2 regions of the Brevibacillus choshinensis genome follow, and region 1 is predicted to be linked to the other one. Evidence: predicted binding sites of a transcription regulator. Region 1 holds the regulator's gene; the other holds the start of a gene.
What was found. The regulator LexA, encoded in region 1, represses DNA repair genes until DNA is damaged. The targets are predictions, from matches to a motif close to CGAACATATGTTCG.
Positions count from the first base shown of each region.

Region 2: JNE38_RS20240 (YolD-like family protein) is a predicted target of LexA. The motif match lies at 3,147-3,160, and genes of this name have one in related genera.

Region 1 covers NZ_CP069127.1:3,429,246-3,436,730, reverse strand. The annotation lists gene JNE38_RS17325 (dihydrofolate reductase family protein) at 1-284, shown strand, start outside; T-box leader at 515-772, shown strand; gene ileS (isoleucine--tRNA ligase) at 839-3,919, shown strand; gene JNE38_RS17315 (DUF4269 domain-containing protein) at 3,964-4,551, opposite strand; gene JNE38_RS17310 (DUF456 domain-containing protein) at 4,695-5,180, shown strand; gene lexA (transcriptional repressor LexA) at 5,225-5,848, opposite strand; gene yneA (cell division suppressor protein YneA) at 6,010-6,348, shown strand; gene JNE38_RS17295 (DUF896 domain-containing protein) at 6,440-6,637, shown strand; gene crcB (fluoride efflux transporter CrcB) at 6,723-7,091, shown strand; gene JNE38_RS17285 (HelD family protein) at 7,128-7,485, shown strand, end outside.
Region 2 covers NZ_CP069127.1:4,017,671-4,025,155, reverse strand. The annotation lists gene JNE38_RS20250 (NAD(P)-dependent alcohol dehydrogenase) at 315-1,283, shown strand; gene JNE38_RS20245 (macrolide family glycosyltransferase) at 1,444-2,652, shown strand; gene JNE38_RS20240 (YolD-like family protein) at 2,805-3,050, opposite strand; gene JNE38_RS20235 (GNAT family N-acetyltransferase) at 3,271-4,161, shown strand; gene JNE38_RS20230 (DUF92 domain-containing protein) at 4,236-5,057, opposite strand; gene JNE38_RS20225 (GNAT family N-acetyltransferase) at 5,179-5,670, opposite strand; gene JNE38_RS30745 (vanadium-dependent haloperoxidase) at 5,855-6,244, opposite strand; gene JNE38_RS20220 (hypothetical protein) at 6,150-7,394, opposite strand.

The DNA.
Region 1 (7,485 bases):
TCGACGCGGATGTGACCACAAGTGTGCCCCTGTTGAAGGAGCGGTACGCGGAGGTGCACGTGGCAGGCAGTGCCGACCTGGTCCAAACATTGCTGCGTCACGAGCTGATTGACCAAATGAATATCTGGCAATTTCCGGTATTGCTCGGGAAGGGAAAGCGGTTCTTCGGCGATGGAACGATGCCGACAGCACTGCAATTGATTGAATGCAGAACGTTCTCCAGCGGTACAGTTTTATTGCGCTACGAGCTTGCGGGAAAAGCGTCTTTCGGCAACATGGCGTAGGATGCTGATGGAACCGACAGTGTTGTAGGTATCTCCAGTCTTGCATGTATTCGTTTCATTTTATAAAGGAGATTATCGGAACCGAACTCCGATGAAGAAGCGAAAGATGATTTGGTCAGATTTGCTTGAACAGCCTGGATGCAATTATACACATTTGCAACTGGCTAAGCTTGCCCGCAATTGACAATGGATTGAAAGTAGTGTAAAACAAATATAACCAATTGAACGAACCAAATTCGTTGACGAGAAAGAGTACGCTATTTCCTTGTTCCCCAGAGAGTTGGCCCTGTGCTGAAAGCCAACGTTCAAGACTTAGCTGAAAATCCTCTCCGAGAAGGAAAGCTGAAGATGTGGAAGTAAGCTGACCCGGGATCCCGCCGTTACAAGGGACGCGTATGATGGTACGTAGTATGAGTGCTGAAAAGTCATGATCGACATGAACTTTTCGGAACAAGGGTGGTATCGCGAGATGGAATCTCGTCCCTTAGGGGGCGGGATTTTTTTGTTTTCTTGGACACTCCCTCCATCAATAATCAAAAGAAGGGATGAAAACGATGAGAGCGGTGGATGTGAAAGAAAAGGCGAGGACACGAGAGCTTCGGATTTTGAGCCGGTGGAGGGAAGAGAATACATTTCAAAAATCCATGGACAACCGAGCAGGGAAGCCCAACTTCGTGTTTTATGAAGGGCCGCCAACAGCCAATGGCCAGCCTCATATCGGCCATGTCCTCGGGCGCGTGATCAAGGATTTTATCGGGCGTTACAAGACCATGTCGGGGTATCGTGTCGTCCGCAAAGCAGGCTGGGACACGCATGGGCTGCCGGTTGAGCTGGGTGTGGAAAAACAGCTGGGGATTTCGGGAAAACAGGAAATCGAAAATTATGGAGTAGCCAAATTCGTCGAGAAATGCAAAAGCAGCGTGTTTGAATATGAAAAGCAGTGGCGCGAGCTGACTGAAGGAATCGCTTATTGGACCGACATGGAGCATCCGTATGTGACTTTGACGAATGATTACATCGAAAGCGTCTGGCACATCCTGTCCGAAATCCATAAAAAGGGCTTCCTGTATAAAGGCCACAGAGTCAGCCCCTATTGCCCGGATTGTCAGACCACGCTGAGCTCGCATGAAGTGGCGCAAGGATACGAAGACGTGAAGGACCTCAGTGCTACAGTGAAATTCCGAAGCAAAAACGGGAATGACATCTTTCTGGCGTGGACGACTACCCCGTGGACACTTCCAGCCAATGTTGCCTTGGCTATCAACAAAGAGCTTGACTATGTGCGAGTGAAAAAGGCTGGAGAAGTATACATTGTCGCAAAAAATCTGGTAGATGCCGTCATGAAGGATGGCTACGAGATCTTGTCCACACACAAAGGAGCGGAGTTTGTAGGCACCGCGTATGAGCCGCCATTCAGCTATATCCGCGTAAAGAAAGGGCACATCGTGGTCGATGCGGACTATGTGAGTGACAAAAGCGGTACGGGAATCGTCCATACCGCACCAGCGCATGGGGAAGACGACTATCGGACGACTCGTCAGCACGACCTGGACTTCGTGAACGTCGTCGATCTGGCAGGACGCTACACAGCCCAGATCGCGGAATTTGCCGGTCGCTTCGTCAAAGACTGTGATGTGGATATCGTCAAGGACCTGTCCCAGCGCCATCTGCTGTTTTCCAAGGAGCGGCATGAGCATAGCTATCCGTTTTGCTGGCGATGCAAATCTCCTCTGCTCTACTACGCCATGGAGAGCTGGTTTATCAAAACGACGGCAATCAAAGACCAGCTGATCGAAAATAACAGCAAGATCGACTGGTACCCGGGGCATTTGCGTGAGGGGCGCTTTGGCAAGTTCTTGGAAGAGCTGGTTGATTGGAATATCAGTCGCAATCGATATTGGGGAACACCGTTAAATATTTGGCTTTGCCAGGATTGCGGCAGTGAGTTTGCCCCTGGCAGCTTCAAAGAATTGCGCGACAGGTCACTGGCACCGATCGATGAGAGCCTCGAGCTGCACAAACCGTTCGTGGACGATGTATTGCTTCCCTGCTCGTGTGGAGGGACGATGGAGAGAACGCCGGAGGTCATCGACGTATGGTTTGACAGCGGATCCATGCCGTTTGCCCAGTACCATCATCCATTTGGTGATGAGAAAGAATTCGCTGAGCAGTATCCGGCTGACATGATCTCGGAGGGGATCGACCAAACGAGAGGCTGGTTCTTCAGCTTGTTGGCTGTATCCACTCTCTATAACGGAAAAGCTCCGTATAAAGCGGTCATATCAACCGGGCATGTCTTGGATGAAAACGGTCAAAAGATGTCCAAGAGCAAAGGAAATGGGATTGATCCCTGGGAGGTTATCGAGGAGTTTGGAGCGGATGCATTTCGCTGGGCACTGCTTTCTGACAGCGCTCCGTGGAGCAGCAAGCGTTTTTCCAAACGGATCGTCGCAGAGGCCAAGTCTAAAGTGATTGATACGCTGCACAACATCCATGCGTTTTATGCCATGTATGCGTCGATAGACGGGTACCAGCCCGAGGAGCACGCGCGACTCACTGCTGTCCACGAATTAGATCGTTGGGTCCTTTCGCGGCTGCAATCCACCTTGCGAGACGTAGCGAAGGGATTGGAGTCGTATGATTTTCTCAATCCCGCCATGCACTTGGAGACATTCATCGACGAGCTGAGCAACTGGTACATTCGTCGTTCCCGTGACCGCTTTTGGAGCAGCGGCATGACCGAAGACAAACTTTCTGCCTACCAGACGTTGCACGAAGTCCTGGTTACGCTCGCTCGAATGATCGCGCCATACGCGCCTCTGATTGCAGAAGACATTTACGGCAATTTGGCAGGGGATGACAGCGTGCATTTGGCAGACTATCCGTCGGCAGATCCAAGTGCCATCGATGAGGTGCTGGAAGCGGAAATGGAAACGGTTCGCCGTATCGTTGAGCTGGCTCGCAACATCAGAAACGAGACAGGGATCAAGACACGCCAGCCCTTGTCAGAACTGATCGTCATAAGCGAACGATCGTTCGATGTCCAGCGATATGCGGCGATCATTATGGACGAAATCAATGTAAAGAGCATTCGGGCGGAGCAAAATGACAGCAGCTTCGTAACATACCGCTTCAAACTGAATTTGAAAGTGGCTGGAAAAAAATACGGCAAACAAGTGGCCCCCATTCAAAACGGCCTGAAAGAGTTGAGCGACTCTGAGGCAAAACAGGTGATACAGAACGGGTATCTGGATCTGGTTCTGGAGAATGAAACGGTGCGAATCCCGCTGGAGGAATTGCTTGTGGAGAAGCAAGGGAAGATGGGCTACGCTTGGGCTTCAGGATACCAAATCCATGTGGCATTGCATACGGAAATCACGCAGGACCTGAGGCAGGAGGGCATCGTGCGCGAGGTCATCCGGGTCATTCAGGATTACCGCAAGAAGCTGGATTTACCGATCGAAAAGCGCATTACCCTTACGTTGGATGTAGATGCGCAGGTGAAAGCAGCGCTGGAGCAATTTGATCATGTATTGAGGAGCCATGTGCTTCTTGACCAGGTCCGATATGAAGCCGGCAACCCGATGGAGAGAGTCTCCTTTGGAGAGAAAAGCATTGGCCTGCGAGTGGAGTAGCATGCTGCAAGGCACCTGATAAGGAGGAACCAGTCCGGCAAGCATTATCTGGACTGGTTTTTCTCTTGGAAGAGGAGAATGTAGGACGTAAGCTCTTCCGTATGGTAGCGCTCTAGCTCCAAAAGTGCCTGATAAGGGTCATTGCCTGGGATATGGAAGTAGTGAGCGAAGGCAGGCTCGGTTTTCATGCCGTTCGCTTTGAGCATTCGAATATCCCGATAAGCCTCTTCACCGCCGATCGAGAGCAATCGATCCTCGATAACCATATGGCGGTATGCATTTTGCTGTTCGACCGGGACAGATTGAGCGAACAATTCAAACCAGAAGTCATGTGCATAAAATCCGATGACGCTGGAATCCTTGCCAGATACGAGAATACGGCTCTCCTGATAGCCTTCCATGCTGCCATATGCTGCACGCACATCAGCATCAAAGCGATCCAGGTCATGACTCACGCAGATGATATCGAGATCACTATCCGGAACATCGATTTGCAGGGGGATTGTGCCGGCGAGAACGGGATCGTACGCACACAAGGATTCCATCAGCCGGATTTGCGAGATGGCATTCCAGGCAGCCTGTTGGCGAGCATTGCCGGATTGCAAATAAGCGAGATCACGCCAGTTTTTCATGTGGATGCCTCCATCGTGTTTTGGTCCCGAAGAATTGGGTAACGATCATAGAATAGGGGTGTGAAATGATTGTAGTCGGTTGTCAAACAGACTGCAACGAAAATGAGCTTGACTCGTATACCATAGGGAGAGGAGTGGGGGTAGTGGATATACTTTTATGGGTGATTGTGGTAGCTTTGTTTGTATTGAGTATCGCCGGAATCTTTCTGCCGGTATTACCTGATACGATCCTGCTATGGGGCGGCTTCCTGATCTATCACTTCTTTATTGCAGATCCGGGTGCGGGACTTCCGTCATCCTTTTGGTGGGGGATGATTGCGCTCAGTGTGCTCTTGTACGGAGCAGATCTCTTGACCAATATGTATTTTGTGAAAAAGTACGGGGGATCTAAGTGGTCTTCGTTTGCGGCGATCATCGGGATTTTGCTCGGGATCTTCTTGTTCCCGCCGTTCGGTATGATCATTCTTCCATTCGCTTTCGTCGTGTTGGTAGAACTCTTCATGCAAAAACAAACGATGGAAAAAGCCATCAAGGCAGGCTTTGGCTCATTGATCGGATTTTTGGGAAGTGCCGTCGTCAAAGTCGTGCTCCAGGTGACGATGATCATTTGGTTTTTCATCGCGGCATAGGCGCAAAAAAGGACAGCAGAGGCTGTCCTTTTTACTTGCAATCATTAGTGAATCAAGCGATAGACTCCGATGACTTTACCGAGAATCGAAACGGCGTCGAGGATGATCGGCTCCATCGTGGCGTTCTCCGGCTGGAGTCTGAAATGATTCTTCTCTTTAAAGAAGCGTTTGACAGTGGCTTCATCTTCTTCGGTCATCGCCACTACGATATCACCGTTATTCGCAACGTGCTGCTGACGGACAATGACGTAGTCGCCATCGAGAATTCCCGCGTCGATCATACTGTTACCGGATACGCGGAGCATGTACACCTTGTCCGACGTTACGATGTTTTCCGGCAATGGGAAATATTCCTCGACATCTTCAATGGCTGTGATCGGTTGACCTGCAGTGACTTTCCCGATGACGGGCACACGAACAACGGAATCTTCAAAATCATCTTGAAAGCGATCTTCCTCAGACAAGAGCTCAATGGCACGAGGTTTGGTAGGGTCGCGCCGAATGAGGCCTTTCTTTTCCAAGCGAGCTAAGTGTCCGTGTACAGTAGAGCTGGAGGCAAGTCCGACTGCTTCCCCGATTTCCCGTACGGAAGGTGGGTAGCCTTTATCGCGGACTTCTTTTCGGATGAAGTCGATGATGGCCTGCTGTCGATTCGAAAGTTTTGACATAAGAGACACCTCAGTTTTCTCGAACATGTTTTCCTATATTATACCATGGGATCTTGCGTTCGACAAACATAAGTTCGGATCTTTTTTGTTGACATGAACATACGTTCCCATATATGATGGTAACAAGAGAACAGAACGTACGTTTGTAGGAGGAGATATTGATGTCTGTATTGACTGTACATAATCGCTTTGAAAAGAAGGTAGTTCGACGCACTCGTTTCGGCATTACCCGAGGACAGGCTCTATTGTTTCTGATTAGTTTTTCTCTCTTTTTTTATTTGTTGACCGAACTGGTGTTTGCTTCTGGTGTAGAGGTGGCTCCGCCGGTAAAGGAAATCACAGTGCGTGCCGGAGATAGCTTGTGGAAGCTGGCTGTTCGCTATCAAGAGGAAGCGAAGATGGACGTGAATGAGCTTGTAGCGGCGATCAAAGAAATAAACGACATGGAAGGTGTCATGATTTACCCTGGCCAGACCTTGAGAATACCGCTTCCGGAATAACTTCCCATTCACTGACGCCCGACCTGCTTGCACCGCCCTTGGGATATGGTATAATGGAGCGGCATTACTTACAGGTGGGGAGGAACCAGTAGTGGTATCTGACGCAGAAATCAAGCGCATTAATGAACTGGTGAAAAAGTCAAAAGAGGTCGGATTGTCCGAGGAAGAAAAGCTCGAGCAAAAAGCACTTCGTCAAAAGTATATCGATGCTGTAAAGCTTTCTTTGAGAGCAAACCTGGATTCCATCCGTTACGTGGAAGACCTTGAAGAAAATGGTCGGAAACAGTAAGATAACAGATATTGATAACAAAGACATCCTTGCTGCAAGCTAGGGTGTCTTTTTGTTCCGAACCGAGCATGGGAGGGAAAGCATAATGATTCCATGGATTGCGGTGGCAGCAGGAGGAGCACTCGGATCCATGATGCGCTATGGTCTTTCATTGATAGCGAATCAGCCGGGGTGGCCGATCGGAACATGGCTCGCGAACGTCGTGGGTTCATTTCTGATTGGTTTGCTGTCTGTATGGGGAAAAGAACGGGGAATGTTGTCACCGGAAGTGTATCTATTGTTTGCCACAGGGGTAATGGGGGGATTTACGACATTCTCCACCTTTTCTCTGGAGGTCATTTCTTTTTGGGGAGATGGCCAGATTGTTCGAGGGTTGTTGTATGCGCTTCTGAGCGTGACGGTTGGTTTGCTTTCGTGTGCGGCAGGTATTTGGCTGGCACGACAATGGACATAGCAATGCGAAATGAACGGACTGAGAGGGGGGACGGGTATGAGTACCCAACACCGGGAATACGAACGGGAACAAAAGAAGCTGGATGACACCATCGCGATAATTGACAGTGAAATCACGCAATTACGCGAGGATATTCGGGAAGCTACCGACGACTACGTAAAACAAGTCGTGAATTCGAAAAAGTCGAAGGATCTGCGCTATCTTGAGGACCAGGGACGTGAAAAGCCATACTTCGGACGGGTAGACTTTATGAAGGATGAAGTGTACGAGCTGGATCAGGTCTACATCGGCAAGCGGGGAATTGTGCGGGGAGATACGTTTGACTCTGTGGTTGTCGACTGGAGAGCACCGATTGCCAGCCTCTATTATTCTGGGGAGAGCAAAGACGCCTTTT
Region 2 (7,485 bases), 590 kb from region 1:
AAAGGTATAAAATTTGGTAGGATTAATGGGATATTAGAGAAAGTGGCAGAAACAGCGACTTCTCTGGGAGCGGTGTCCGAATATCAAAAGGAACGGCGGGGATGGAGGCAACGACTTCTTTTTCAACGAACGGATTTGATCGGGTCATAAACGGATGCTGCGGCATTCGTTTTTGTTTGCAGAACTTCGCGAAATGATATTTCTATGAATCAGGCCATATAATGCACCGTGGCTAAAGAACGGAAACTTTTGTAAGCGGTGAACTGTATATAAATATGGAGAAAGATTACGAAGGGGAGAGAAGGGGAGGAAGTATGAAAGCGATTGTATACGAGCGGTACGGACCGCCGAATGTGCTGCAGCTGCGGGAGGTCGCCAAGCCCGTACCAAATGACGACGAAATCATGATTAAGGTCTATGCTACAACCGTTGCTGCTGGGGATTGCCGGTTACGCAAAGCAGATCCTTTCCTCGCGCGCCTATTCAACGGCCTTTGGAGACCAAAGCGTATCAGGATTCTCGGATTCGAACTGGCGGGCGTGGTCGAATCGGCGGGTAGCCGCGTTACACGGTTCAAGCCGGGAGATTCCGTATATGCTGCCTGCGGAATCAGCTTCGGCGCGTATGCGGAATACAAATGTCTGCCCGAGAATGGCGGTGTCGCACTCAAACCTGCAAACATGACGTTCGAGGAGGCAGCTGCGGTACCGGTAGGCGCCTATACGGCCCTGCAATTTCTCCGGAAGGCCAACATCCAAAGCGGCAGTCGGGTGCTCGTTTACGGAGCTTCTGGCAGCGTCGGGACATATGCCGTCCAGCTCTCCAAGTATTTCGGCGCGGAAGTAACCGGATTGTGCAGCACGTCTAATGTGGAATTGGTGAAATCGCTGGGAGCCGACCGAGTCATTGATTATACAAAAGAGAAGTTCGCAGAGGAAGGTCCGTCTTACGATATCATTTTTGATACGGTCGGGAAGAGTCCATTCCAAGCTTGCGTCAAGCGTCTGACACCGAATGGCTTCTATTTGCGTGCGTACCATGTGGACTTTCTGCCGATCATTGGCGGACTATGGGTCAATGCGACGAGCAGCAAGAAGGTAATCGGCGGATCGTCGAAGGAATCCGCAGAAGACTTAATGTATCTGAAGGAGCTGATCGAGGCAGGAAAGCTGCGTTCTGTAATCGATCGCCGCTTTCCGCTGGAGCAAGCACCGGAGGCTCACAGCTATGTGGATCTGGGACATAAGAAAGGTAACGTGGTACTAACCGTTCGGGGAGACTGAACATTCTGTTCGTTCCGAAGTGAAAAACAAGGTGGTTTTGCGCAGTATGGATGGCTATGATAAACTTGATTCCATTATTTGAGTGGAGCGATCGTTTGGGGCAGTGCCCATTATTCTTGCACAAAGTAGGGAAATGCGTAATGCGTAAGGAGCGGTAGATATGGCACGTGTTTTATTTATCAATAGTGGATCAGAAGGACATATCAATCCAACGATTGGAGTGGTGCAGGAGCTTATCTCTCGCGGAGAAGAGGTAGTGTACTTTACGGTAGAAGCTTTTCGAGAGCGTATGGAGAAGACGGGAGCTACTGTACGAACAATTGACGGTCAAAAATTTATAGAAGCGTTTATCTCGGGTGGAAGAAATTATTTGCTTGAAAGAGTCAACGGTCTTTTACATACGGCAGATATCGTCATCCCTAGCGTTCTTGAGCAGATCAAAGGAGAGCATTTTGATTACATCATCCACGATTCCATGTTTGGATGCGGACGGTTACTGGCGCAGATCCTAAAGCTTCCTGCAATGAATTCGTGTACTTCTTTTGCGCAGACAAAAGAATCATTCGAGAACATGCTGGAACAGCTTTCTGACAAAATACCTGTGGAAATCCTTACACCCATCCAAGAGGAATATCACCGCCTGACGAATAGGGTGAAGGAAAAATATGATGTGGAGATCCATTCTCCTTATGAGGTTTTTTGTAATCCTGCACCACTTACTATCGTTTATACAACCAAGGAGTTTCAACCTTTTGGAGAAGCATTCGACCAAACTTACAAATTTGTAGGTCCATCCATCTCTTCACGATACACGCAGGAAAACTTCGACCTCACTGAAATCGAGGGGAAAAGCCCCATTTACATTTCATTGGGTACGATCGTTAACCGATCGATCGATTTCTATAAGCTATGTATGACGGCACTTGGGAACACGGATCATACCATCGTCATGTCGATCGGGAGTAACGTTCAAACCTCTGATTTGGGGGAAATCCCCAAAAACTTCATTGTGAAAAGTTATGTTCCGCAACTTGAGGTCCTCAAATATGCGAAATTATTTATTACGCATGGTGGAATGAACAGCACCAATGAAGGTCTCTATCACGGGGTTCCGCTCATTGTAATCCCACAAAGCGCGGATCAGCCAATCATCGCCGGGCAAGTCGTCAATATCGGAGCAGGCATGAAGCTGCAAATGCAAAACTTGACTGCAAATCAACTGCGTGAATCCGTGGATCATGTGTTGAACGACCCAACTTTCAATCAGGCTGTGGCAAAAATAAAGGAATCCTTTCAACAGTCAGGTGGGTATCGCCAAGCTGTTGATGAGATATTCGAATGGAAAGATCAGTATCCTTTCTCAAAATAAATGTTGATTGAGCTCAGTCGTAGCAGCAGGATGGACACTGAAGCCTTCCTCGAACGAAGCGGCATTCCAGGTAATGATGGTCTTCCTGGCTGCCGCTAGTTTGTCATTTGTCAGCCATTGCCCTCATCATGTCCTCGTTTTCCTTTGCCGCTCTATTCGTAGCTTACCCTCATGATATCCAGGAAAGGGATCTTCCTTGTTGTTCCTTCGCTTTCAACGTGAACGAGTCTGGTGCGTGAGTCAAGGACCATGATCCGTCCACGAACCTTTTCAGTTTCACCCCAAACCGACAGAGCTCTTTCGTCGCCATCCTCCCTTGCTTCTTCAAGCTGGCTTCCCAAGTCCTCCAATTCAAATTCATCCCGTGTGGGTCTTTTTGGTACAGATGCTTTTACCATGTTGGTTCCCCCCAGCTTTCATCAACCTATTTGAAAGATTTTCAATTATGTAATAGCCGTTGCAGCTCCTTAACACCTTCGTCCTGAAAGAGAAGTGGAACGTTTGTTCTTATATTATATACGAACGAAATGCGAACGTGCAAATGCTATTCTTTTAAAAATGGGAGGATGGTACAATGTGGAAAACGCGAGAATACAAGCAAAACATGGGGGATTCATGATGAATGAACTTCAGTTGATCTGTGACTACAAGCACGTCGAAGAATACAGGGAGAGCTTCAATGAGCTTGCAAAGCGCATTTTCAAGCTTGATTTTACAGAATGGTATAGCAAAGGCTGCTGGAATGACAATTACATCTGTTATTCCTATTGGGACGGGGAACAGGTCATTGCTAATGTTTCTGTCAATAAAATGGTCGTGACGTCCAATGGCTCGGAATGTAAGGCGCTTCAATTGGGCACCGTGATGACCCATCCAGATTATCGTAATCAAGGGTTATCGGCGAAGCTGATGAACCATATCATTGATAAATATGAAAAGGACTACGATTATCTCTATTTGTTTGCTAACCATACTGTGCTCGATTTTTATCCCAAGTTTGGTTTTGAGAAGGTTCAGGAAAGCAGTTTCAGCTTGAGGGTGTCAGATATGAGAGAGCATGCGGCTTCGAAATCCGCCTTGCGCAAGCTGAATGTGAACAACCCAGATGATTTTGCATTGATGAAGGAATTTGCGTCGGAAAGAGTCCCTGTGTCGTCGAGACTGGGCGTGAAGGGTGACGAGCATCTACTCATGTTTTACTTTCTGCTAGTCTTTCACGATGTGATTTATTATGTCGAAGATGCGGATGCGATTGTCTTATTTGCACAAGAAGAGGATCAGCTGCATGTTTTCGATATCGTAAGCAAAAGAACAATGGATATGGAAGCCGTTGTCAATCATTTGCTGACTGATGAGATGGAGACGATTCATTTTCACTTTGTGCCTGATCGTGACAATCAGAACATGCGGACAGCGTTGATCACCGGGACGGATGATGTTTTATTCGTACGTCCATTTTTAAAAGGTGTAGAGAAGCATTTCTTATTTCCGTTAACGTCTCATGCGTAAAACTGCCAAAAGCTGAAATAACCGGAAAGACTCGGCATCGTTTTGGCGATACGAAGTCTTTCCGGTTTTTAGAATCAAGATAAGCCGAATGCCAGCGCCAGCAACGCTGCTGCAACACCGCCTGCGAGTGAGCCGGCGACATTGACGGCATCGTTGTTCCAGCCGGCGCGGCCGCGGATCCTTACAGCAGGACTGCCGCAGTGGCGGGATTGCTCGATTTCCCGACCGCAAGCGCCGCAACGGTACATTTCCTGCCAGGTCGCCCCGATCCACGAATCGGCCAGTGAGCTTAGAATGCCTGCCAGTCCGGCTATTCCGACCCAGGCAGCCAAACGAACGGCATCCAAAGCAGATTGCCCGGACAACGCAAGCAGCATCCACGCTATGGCTCCGATAAACAGGCCGCCAGACAGTGAAGCCCCCAAGCCGAGGCCAGTAATGCCCCCCGACGTGCCAGGAGGAACGCGTCGACCCGTTTTGATCGATATCGGAGGCGTCCTGCTCAAGCCGCCGATTTCTGTAGCCCAAGTATCTGCTGTCACCGCAGCCATAACGCCGAGGAAAGCGTACCACCAAAGCGGATGTGGAGACACCCCATTTGCCGTGCATAACAGCAGCCCCAGCCCTCCGTTAGCGAGGACCTGGCCGGCATCGCGCCTCCCGTCTTTCTCATAACCGCTCTCTGCATCTTCCTTCGCATGCTTTTTCCACTTGGACCATAGGGTTGACGATACGAAGAAAGCGATGAGGGAGCCGAACCAGATTGCGCTTCCGAGCGCGTACATCACCGTGCCCAGCATCACCGCCGCTAAAAATCCAGAACCGGACAGCGACCGTTTTGCATAAGCCGTCCCTGCAATCGCAGCGCTGCAGGCCAGACCTATTAACCACTCCACCGCTGTTTCCGCCCCCTTTGCATGGAAACTATTATACCTCAACGCAGCAAGCATTCGAATATGAAAAGGCAATGATGAAGCGTCGTTGTGGAAGCGCATGGGCTTATGTATTTGACGCGAACTATGACCGCAATTCTTTCCTCATGTTGTACCATGTTGCTCCAGCATGTTCAGAACTTGAGACGCCATTATTGACATACCCATGTCTTTCGTAGAAGGGAACTAAGTTCTCTTTACAAGTAAGTGTGATGCTTTCACGCTTTTTCGCTCTTGCTTCCTTTTCTAGATGCGTAAGCAACCTTGATGCCACTCCACGATTTTGAAAATGTGGAGCAACTGCTAATCCTAAAATGCTTTGATGCCAGTCAGTCGCTGGATTTTCCTTTATAGCATGAAACAAATCATCCGTTATGAACGCTGTTTCAATCACTGGTCCATTCACGAAACCCGCAATTTCACCATCCTCTTCAGCTACATAAAAGCTATCCGGAATTAACTCGATGCGCTGTTCAATGGCTTCTACCGTTGCAGCCTCTTCTTTTGAAAAGCAAAGCTGTTCAATGGCTGCAAGTTTAGGCAAATCTTCTATCCTTGCATTTCGTATAATTAACATATATCTGACCTCCACATCGCGAAATGGGATGTATGTCCTTACATCTTCTTTCATGATAGCATGACATGTAGAGCGGCAGCCTAAGACTTATTATCAAGGTCTTAAACTACCGCTTTTTCTTTTATTGGAACATTCTAAAACATATGTGACCCAAGCTGCCGCGGCCTTTTTCGTTTGAACTTTCCTATCCGATCGTGATGGTTTTCCCATCAAACGTTGTCAGGGAGAAGCCGCTGAATTTTTCATGATAGGTGTTGCTGTAATCCTGCAAGATCCCAATGGCAACTGCTTCACCCAGCTTTAGCCCCTCGATTCCGTCTGATCGCCAGTGTACACCAGCCGTATCTCGGCCAAGGGCTATATTGGCAGCAAGTTTGTTCAATTCATTGCCGAGAGTCAAGGGGGCTCCCGAGTAAGGCAGCAAAGAGAGACCATCAGGACTGGCTTCGACAGGATTCGGAATCACGAACGATTCGTTGCTAAACGCCTTCAGCATCGTGATGCCAGCCCCGGCAATGCAAGCGTGGCCAGCTGGATAGGAAGGATGAGTAGGACAGCCTTCTGGATAGGCCATGGGGAGAAGGTAGCTTCCAAACCTGCTGAAGACCTCGGAAACTGCTTGCGACTGAAGCAGCTCCGAATGGATCGGGTAACGGGCAGCTCCCGTCAACTGGTTGTGGACGCGCCCCCCGAACTCTTCCGGCCTGACCCGGCGATGGATCAGCCATTTCTGGAACCAGGAGGCCTCGAGGGCGGACCGTGCCGACCGTACCACAAAGTCCAAAAGATGCGGTCCTCCAAACGTAACCGACCTGTGTCGCAGAATGCAGATAAGGGTTGGCTGCATCCAGTGCGCCCTGTCCGAACCCAAGAAGAATGAGACAACCAGCTAAAAAGCTTTGGAAGGTGAAGTCGCGGTGAACCCATTCACTCAGATCTCGACCATTGCGGATATAGCGGGGCGTTGGGTCGTATTCATTTTGCGAAGCAGGAGCCCCTCCGTTTTGGATGTCCAGCCAGTCCTGATAAGTGGTCATGTGGTCATCGCCCGCCACCGTTGTCCGATATTTTTGGACGATCGCTGTTCCTCCGTAAGGGATGTCTTTCCACAGGAATTGCGAGATATACGGCCCTACAAGGTCTCCAGGAGTACTCCCCCGGAACAAGGTCGAGGTGGTTACCTTTCCACTGTCTTTTGGACCGCGAAAATCCGTGAAGCTCGTTAAATCGGATGCAGCAGCCATCGTGAGCGGGTTCGTGCTGAATTCTGCAAAAGGGACATCGCGAGTCAATGCTTGCCAGTAAAGCTCTGCCATCTCGCTGGCCTGCCAGGCGCTGCTGAAGGCTGGAGGGGCAATCATGCCCAGATGATGGGAATCAGGACCAGCGAGATCGAATGCATACGCTCCCTGGGGATTCGTAAGCTTTGCCGCACCGCCTAAAGCGATTGATTCAAAGTCTACCGGATCACCAGACTCAAGCGCCTTGATCAAGGACTTATAGGCAGTTCGGTCAACTTCGCCGAGGGAATGATGAGGTAACCCTTTGGAATAGCTGCCGATTTTATTAGCATATTTCTCCTCGTCACCGTTGCAGGGATGAGGGGGGAGAGGACGATCCTCCTGAAACTCCGCAGCGTCTTCACGAATGGAAGCAGCTTGTTTGCGACGGCTCTTTGCGTTTACAGGACCGATTTCACACGATTTCAGTTCATCTTTTTTCATAAGCGGCATCTTCTCCTACGTATGGCAATGACCTCGATGTAGTATATTTTTTTTGCTTGCTTTGGTAATGGGTGCTCATCCTCATCAGCTT